2 regions of the Mesorhizobium sp. J8 genome follow, and region 1 is predicted to be linked to the other one. Evidence: predicted binding sites of a transcription regulator. Region 1 holds the regulator's gene; the other holds the start of a gene.

The links. Region 1 encodes LexA, which represses DNA repair genes until DNA is damaged. Its sites were predicted from a motif close to TGTTCNNNNTGTGTTCNG; they were not measured.
Region 2: MJ8_RS00700 (DNA recombination protein RmuC) is a predicted target of LexA. The motif match lies at 2,109-2,126, and genes of this name have one in related genera.

What each region holds. Positions count from the first base shown of each region.
Region 1 is NZ_AP024109.1:3,612,672-3,616,910, forward strand. It holds gene glp (gephyrin-like molybdotransferase Glp) at 1-982, shown strand, start outside; gene lexA (transcriptional repressor LexA) at 1,099-1,839, shown strand; gene MJ8_RS17350 (ComEC/Rec2 family competence protein) at 1,833-4,239, opposite strand, start outside.
Region 2 is NZ_AP024109.1:133,782-138,020, forward strand. It holds gene MJ8_RS00695 (threonine/serine dehydratase) at 1-712, opposite strand, end outside; gene MJ8_RS00700 (DNA recombination protein RmuC) at 822-2,075, opposite strand; gene def (peptide deformylase) at 2,180-2,710, shown strand; gene fmt (methionyl-tRNA formyltransferase) at 2,771-3,706, shown strand; gene MJ8_RS00715 (GNAT family N-acetyltransferase) at 3,703-4,209, shown strand; gene truA (tRNA pseudouridine(38-40) synthase TruA) at 4,234-4,239, shown strand, end outside.

The sequences.
Region 1 (4,239 bases):
GGCGCCGGCCGGGCGCGGCTTTTCCGGGACCGTCGGCGACGGCCAGGCCGTGCGCATCTTCACCGGCGCGCCGCTGCCTGAAGGCGCCGACACCATCGTCATCCAGGAAAACGTCCGTGATCTCGGCAGTGGCCGGATCGAGGTGACGGAACCGACCGCGCAAGCACGCAATGTGCGCCGCCGCGGGCTCGACTTCGTCGAAGGCGACGTGCTGCTCGAAAAGGGCCGTGTGCTCGATGCCGCAGCCCTCTCGCTGGCAGCCTCGGCCAACCATCCCGCCTTGAATGTCGTACGCCGGCCGCTGGTCGCGATCATCGCCACCGGCGACGAATTGCTGCCGCCGGGCAGCACGCTCGGCCCCGACCAGATCATCTCGTCCAACGCCTATGGCGTTGCCGCCGCCGCCCAGTCGGTCGGCGCGCGTGCGCTCGATCTCGGCATCGCGGCGGACCGTAAGGAGGCTATCGCCGCGCTGGTCAGGAAAGCGGTCGAGGCTAACGCCGATGTCATCGTCACGCTCGGCGGCGCCTCGGTGGGCGATCACGACCTGATCCACGACGTGCTGACCGGCGAAGGCATGAAGCTCGACTTCTGGAAGATCGCCATGCGCCCGGGCAAACCGCTGATGTTCGGCCGGCTTGGCAATGTCCGCTGCATCGGCCTGCCCGGCAACCCGGTGGCCAGCATCGTCTGCTCGCAGCTGTTCCTCAAGCCGCTGCTTGCCCGGCTAGGCGGCCGCGACCATAAGCAGGACGTGCGGACGGCCCGGCTGGGCGCAGCGATGCAGGCCAACGATCTCAGGCAGGACTATGTGCGCGCCGTGGTGCGCGACAATGATGGCACGCTCGTTGCTACCCCTTTCGGCATCCAGGACTCCTCGATGCTGAGGATGCTCGCCGATGCCAACGGCCTGATCGTGCGCGAGCCCTTCGCGCCGGCCGCCGAGACCGGCGCCGAATGCCGCGTCCTGATGTTACGCTGAACAAAACGTCAACAAATTCACTAAACTTTAAACGGTTGCGGAACACAACTGGAACAGATAGTGTTTGTTCTGGGTTTGTTTTTCTGATTCTGGTTTCAGAACCCGTGGGGGCCGCCATGCTGACGCGCAAACAACATGAACTTCTGATGTTCATCCACGAAAGGCTGAAGGAAAGCGGGATTCCGCCGTCTTTCGACGAGATGAAGGAAGCGCTCGATCTCGCCTCCAAATCCGGCATCCACCGGCTGATCACGGCGCTGGAGGAACGCGGCTTCATTCGCCGGCTGCCGAACCGGGCGCGCGCGCTGGAAGTGCTGCGCCTGCCCGACTCGATCGCCCCCGGCCTCAATGCGGCGAAGAAGTTTTCGCCGAGCGTCATCCAGGGCAGCCTGGGTCAGAACAATCTCAGCCGTCAGGTGAAGCCCGCTACCGCATCGCGCACCCCGACGCCAAGCAATGACGACGATGCCGGCTCGGCAGTGTCCATCCCGGTGATGGGCCGCATTGCCGCCGGCGTGCCGATCGACGCCATTCAGCATCAGACGCATTCGATCACCGTTCCGCCGGACATGATCGCCGGCGGGGAGCATTACGCGCTGGAGGTCAAGGGCGACTCGATGATCGAGGCCGGCATCTTCGATGGCGACACTGTCATCATCCGCAACGCCAACACGGCAAGCCCGGGCGAGATCGTGGTGGCACTAGTCGACGACGAGGAAGCGACGCTCAAGCGCTTCCGCCGCAAGGGAGCCTCGATCGCGCTGGAGGCGGCCAACCCGGCCTACGAGACCCGCATCTTCGGGCCGGACCGAGTGAAGGTGCAGGGTAAGCTTGTCGGGTTGATCCGCCGCTACTGATCCGGTTGTGAAGATTTCGCATCCGTCCGCTCAGGCTTTTGATAGGGCGGCAATCCTCTCGCTTCGCGCGTATATTTCCGCTGCTCGTGCCAGGGCCGATATGGCTCTTCCACCGCATAACGAACGGCCGGCCGCGCGGTTGCCGATTGCGGATCGAAGAAGACGGCGGCGCTGCCGTCAAGCGCCAGTTGCCGCTTGGTGACGACAAGCACGCGCGGATCCCAGCAGGGATTGTAGGCCGTGGCGTCATTGATGACGATGAGGTCGGCGAAGCCGCAGGCCGGCCGGGCGTTGTCGCGGTTCTCCACGAGGGCGACGATGGCGCCGGACGGATGCCGGCCGATGCAGAGATCGCCCGTGCAGTAGAAAGGCGACCCCGGCGGCAGATCGACGGGGTCGGCGATGTCGAGAGCGTCCTTGGCGAATGTCTCTGGCGGCACGATTGTCTCGGCTTTCAGCGCACGTTTCCAGTTGTCAGTCGTGAACTCGTTGGAGCGTTCGCGATTGACGGCAAGCTCCCCGCCGCCGATCGGCATCGCGACCAGATGCGCGTCTTCCGAGATCAGCACGTCCGGCGTGCGCACATGCGGAATGGCCAGCAGCGCGGCGAGCGCGAAGGGAACGGCGGCAAGCCTCAGCCAGGTAGTGGCCATGGTCGCGATGACCAGCGCGATCGTCGCCAGCAGCACCGACTGGATCGAGATCAGCCCGACGGCGTCGACCGGCGAGCGCTCGGATATCCACGCCGAAATGGCGATCATCACCGTCAACCCCTTGCCCATGACAAAGAGGAACGGACCGTCAAAGCCGAAGGGCATGGCCAGCGCGCTCAACACGGCAAATGGCATGACGATCAGCGAGACGATCGGCATCACCGCCAGATTGGCGAGCAGGCTGAGCGGCGACACGCGCTGGAAGTGCCAGATCGCAAACAGCAACGTCGCGCTGCCCGCGATGAGCGAGGTCACGGCGGCGCCACCCACGCCAACCGCCAGTTTTCGCGACAGGAACCTCACGAACGAACGCTTTGCCGGCGGCACGGTCGCTTTGCCAGCGCGATAGTCGGCAAAGCCAGCATAGGCGCCGACCAGGGCCGCGGTGGCGGCGAAGGACATCTGGAAGCTCGGGCCGACCACTTCGTGCGGCGACACAAGGATGACGGCAATCGCCGAGATCGCCAGGTTGCGCATGGTGAGCGCCGCGCGGTCGAAGAGCATCGCGGCGAGCATCACGGCGAGCATGATGAAGCTTCGCTCGGCCGCCACCACGATGCCGGAGATGACGAGATAGGCAGCGATCGAGAGGAGCGCGATCCCGGCCGCGTATTTCTTTACCGGCCGCCGCGACGAGAAATCGGGAAACAGCGCGAAGGCGCCGCGCAAAAGCACCATGATCGTGCCGGCGACCAGCGCCATGTGCAGGCCGGAAATCGAGATGATGTGATAGATCCCGGTGCGGCGCATCGACTCGTTGATTTCTTCCGGAATGCCGGCGCGCACGCCGACGATTAGCGCCGCCGCGATCTCGCCCTCGGACCCTCCGATGCTGCTCCTGATGTGATCGGCGATCCCTTCGCGCGCGTTCTCGATTGCCGATGCCACACGCGCGCCAAAAGGCGCCTCCACCGGCGCGACAAGTTTCGGATCGCCCAGGAAGAAACCGCTGCCGCCGATGCCGGCAAAGTAGCTGTCGAAGGAAAAGTCGTAGCTGTCCGGCCGAACCGGACCGGTCGGCGGCAGCAGCTTCGCATGGCCCGTCAGCATCGATCCGGCCGTCATGCCGGGCGGGATCCTGCGCGCCGACAGCCTGACGCGGTCCGGCGCGTAGCGCAGCTTCGGATGCTCCGTGGAGATCAGATCGATGGTCAGCCGCACACGGCCATTGGCCATCGCCTCGGCGATGACGAGGCGGCCCGTCAGCCGCGTCTGGATTTCGGAGCCCAGCATCGGCGTCGCCATCCGCCAGGTCTCAACCTTGGCCGCCAGAAAGCCGAGCGCGCAGAAGAGCGATGCCATGAAGACAAGATGCGTTCTCTGCCAGGAGCGCGACACCGCCGCGCAGACAGCCATCAGAGCCACCGCTGCAAGCGGCCTGTAGAGATCCGGCTCGGTGCTCAGCGAAAAGTAATAGATCACGCCGGCGGCCAGGAACACCGGCACCAGCAGGAAGCCGACGCCGCGATCGAGCTCGATGGTGGCGGCGACCGCAACGCTTCGGCGCAGCGCTGGCAGCGAAAGGCGGCCAAGCTTTTTGCGGATCCTGCCGACGATCCCTGTTGGCAAGACTGGCTGCAGCGCGCCGCCACCGGGCGGCGGTGGTTCGGCGGGTGGACGGAGTTCCGGAAGCGAAAGCGGCGCTTCCGCGGTGGGCTCGGCATGGGCAAACATCAGGCGCTCGCTA
Region 2 (4,239 bases), 3.2 Mb from region 1:
GCGCGTCGCAGATCGAGCTGTGGCCGGGTTGGTTCGCGACCCGCTCACCCTTGGCCAGCGAGCGGCGCGTGTCGTCGAAATGCTCGGGTTCGACCGCCCAGACCTGCGTGCGCGGCGAGGCGTCCTTGACGGCGACGGAAATCCCGCTCGAGAGGCCGCCGCCGCCGCAAGGCACGACGACGGCGTCGAGCACCACGCCGAGCGCCTTGGCCTGCCGCATCAGCTCCAGGCCGATCGTGCCCTGGCCGGCGATGATGGCCGGATCGTCGAAGGGCGGCACCAGCACCATGCCCTTCTCGATATAGGGGCGTACGACCGCCATCCGGTCGTCCTTGAAGCGGTCGAACGGCACCACCTCGGCCCCCATCTTGCGGACATTGCCGACTTTCAGCGCCGGCGCGTCGGCCGGCATGGCGATCACCGCCTTGACGCCGAACATTGCGGCCGAGGCCGCCACGCCTTGCGCATGGTTGCCGGAAGAGAAGGCCACGACGCCGCGGCCGCGCTCTTCCTCGCTCAAGCTCGACAGCTTGTTATAGGCGCCACGGATCTTGAAGGACCCGGTGCGCTGCAGCGTCTCGGGCTTGAACAGGATGCGGCCGCCATGGCGCTTGTTGAGCTCCGGCGATTCGATCAGCGGCGTTTCGACGATCAGGCCGGAAAGCCGCTCGGCGGCGGCGCGGATGTCTGAGATGCCGGGCAGGGTGATCATGGGCGAGGGCCTTGCGAAGAACGGGGTGGCCCATGGTGCACGGAAAAGACCGTAACGCGCCAACGAAAAAATGTCATGGAGACAAGCTTGGCGATGGCGTCGTCGTCGGCTACTCGTCGCCTTCGACGACCCGCAGCCTGAGCTGGCCGGTCTTTGAATCGGCCACCCGCGCGCCGGCGTCGGCCTTTGGCGCCGCGTTTCGCGAGGGCTCGGTCTCGCTCTCGGCGAATTCCAATGCCTCGATCTTCTGGCCGCGCTTGGTCACCTTCGACGTCGACACCAGGATGTCGTCTATGTCGCGCGCCGCCTGGCCGAAATGCGTTTGCAGCCGGCGCACCCGCTCGTCGACCCGCGCCACATCCTCCATCAGCCGGATGACCTCGCCCTGGATCAGATGCGCCTGCTCGCGCATGCGGGCATCCTTCAAAATCGCCTGGATCACCTGGATCGACAGCATCAAGAGCGAGGGCGAGACGATGACGACGCGGGCGCGATGCGCCTTCTGCACCACTGCCTCGAAATTCTCGTGGATCTCGGCGAACACCGATTCCGACGGCACGAACATGAAGGCGGTGTCCTGCGTCTCGCCCTGGATCAGGTATTTTTCGGCGATATCGCGGATATGCACCTCGATGTCGCGCCGGAACGCCTGCGCCGCAACCTTCTGCATGTCGGCGCCTTCGGCGGCGCGGATGGCGTTCCACGCTTCCAGCGGGAACTTGGCGTCGATCGCGAGCATCGGCGCTCCGTTCGGCATCCGCACCAGGCAGTCGGGCCGACTGCCGTTGGAGAGGCTCGCCTGGAATTCGTAGGCGCCATGCGGCAAGCCGTCGGCGATGATCGCTTCCATGCGCGACTGGCCGAAGGCGCCGCGCGTCTGCTTGTTGGAGAGGATCGCCTGCAATTGCACGACCTGGCCGGCCAGGGACTGGATGTTGCCCTGCGCGGTGTCGATCACCGCCAGCCGCTCCTGCAGCTTGGCGAGGCTTTCATGGGTCGATTTGGTCTGCTCGGCCATCGTCTGGCCGAGACGGCCGGTCATGGCGTCGAGCCGCTGTCCGAGCGACTGGGTAAGCTCGGCCTGCCGCGCCCCGAACACTTCGGCGATCGCCCCCATGCGCCCCTGCATCTCGGCCTGCGCCTGCAGGACGTCGGCTATGCGGGCCTCGGTGTCGCGGGCGTGATCGGCGGCTTCCGCCGCGGCGGCCGCGCGCGCCGTGGCCGCGCGCCACAAGGCTATGACCAGCGCCGCGAAGAGAACGACGAACAGGGCGATGGTGAAGGCAAGCACATGGCCGAGCGTGATCGTGGAGGCGCCAAGCCGAGCGACTGGTTGCGAAAGGATGGAGGTCATGTCGTTCATGAGGGGCAGCATAACCGATTCGGCGTCCTGGCACAGATCAAAACGTGAACAGGCCGAGCATGCCCCGGTTGACGCTTGTCAAGTGAGGTCTTAGGTGAGACGCCATGTCGATCAAGCCGCTCATCATCCTTCCCGATCCCGTCCTGCGCCAGGTTTCCAAGCCGGTCGAGCGCGTCGACGCCGATCTGCGCAAGCTCGCCGACGACATGCTGGAGACCATGTATGACGCGCCGGGCATCGGCCTTGCGGCGATCCAGGTTGGCGTGCCGCGGCGTCTGCTGGTCATCGACCTCGCCAAGGAAGGCGAGCCGCCTCAGCCGCATGTCTTCATCAATCCGGAGATCCTCGAAAGCGCCGACCAGCGCTCGGTTTATGAGGAAGGTTGCCTGTCGATCCCCGACTATTATGCCGAGGTCGAGCGCCCGGCTTCCGTGCGGGTGAAATATCTCGACCGCGACGGCAGATTGCAGGAGATGCAGGCGGAAGGCCTGATGGCCACCTGCCTGCAGCACGAGATCGACCATTTGAACGGCGTGCTGTTCATCGATCACATCTCGAAGCTCAAGCGCGACATGGTGGTGCGGAAGTTCAAGAAGCTCGCCAAGGACAAGGCCCCGGGCAAGATGGTGGGCTAGGGCCGTCTTTTCGGCCGAGCGAGCACCTGAGCCTAGTGCAAAACAGGATCGCAGCACCTCATGCCGCTTCGCGTCATCTTCATGGGCACGCCGGATTTTTCCGTGCCGACGCTGCGCGCCATCGCCGAGGCCGGCCACGAGATCGCGGCCGTCTACACGCAGCCGCCGCGCGCCGCCGGCCGGCGCGGTTTGGAATTGACGCCATCCCCGGTGCAGCGCGAAGCCGAGCAGCTGGGGCTCGAGGTGCGCTCGCCGACATCGCTGAAAAGCGAGGCCGAGCAGCAGGTTTTTGCCGGCTTGCAGGCCGATGTCGCTGTCGTCGTTGCCTATGGATTGCTGCTGCCGAAGGCCATTCTGGACGCACCGAGGCTGGGCTGCCTCAACGGCCATGCCTCGCTTTTGCCACGCTGGCGTGGTGCTGCTCCCATCCAGCGCGCAATCATGGCCGGCGATGCCGAAACCGGCATGATGATCATGAAGATGGAAGAGGGGCTGGATACCGGGCCGGTGGCAATGGTTGAAAAAGTCGCCATCGCACCCGATATGACGGCCGGCGAATTGCATGACCGCCTGATGGTGGAGGGCGCTTCGCTGATGGTCGAGGCGCTCGCGCAGTTGGGGATAAATTGTCTGACATTTACCCCGCAGGCGGCGGAAGGGGTGACCTATGCCCGAAAGATCGATAAATCGGAGACACGCGTAGACTGGACGCGGCCTTCTGGCGAAGTCCACAATCACATTCGCGGCCTCTCGCCCTTTCCGGGCGCGTGGTGCGAGGTCGAAATTGGCGGCCGCATGGAGCGGCTGAAACTGCTTCGCTCGACGCTCACGGATGGCGTCGGCGAGTCGGGAGGAATTCTCGATGACCGGCTGACGGTCGCCTGCGGATCGGGCGCGGTCAGGCTGGTCGAAGTTCAACGGGCGGGCGGAAGGCCTGCCGCCGCGCAGGAGTTTCTGCGCGGAGCCAAGATCGCAAAAGGAACGAAACTCACATGAGCATGATGTCGATACGCGCGGCGACGCCGCGGGATCGCGAGGCGATCCGCCTCGTCGAAGAGCATGCCTTTGGCCAGCAGGCGGAAGCCGGCCTGGTCGACGCATTGGTCACCGGCGGCGATGCCGTCGTCGAACTGGTGGCTGAAGAAGACGGCCAGGTCGTCGGCCACATCCTGTTTTCCAGGCTTTACGTGCAGAATGGCGGTAAGCGTTTCGCGGCCGTCGCGCTGGCGCCGCTGGCGGTCGAGCCCTCCTTCCACGGCACCGGCATCGGCGGCGCGCTGATCCGCGAGGCGCATGTGCGGCTCAAGGAAGCCGGCGAGGCGCTGGCCGTCGTCCTGGGCGATCCGACCTATTACGGCCGTTTCGGTTACACCCATGCCCGCGCCGCGAATTTCGAGAGCGAGTATCAGGGTGACGCGCTGCAGGCCCTGGCCTGGGGCGACGCGCCCGAGACCGGCAGACTGGTCTACGCTTCGGCCTTCACCGCCTTGGCCGCTTAAGGCCAAGGCGAAAGCACCGCTGGCATGCCG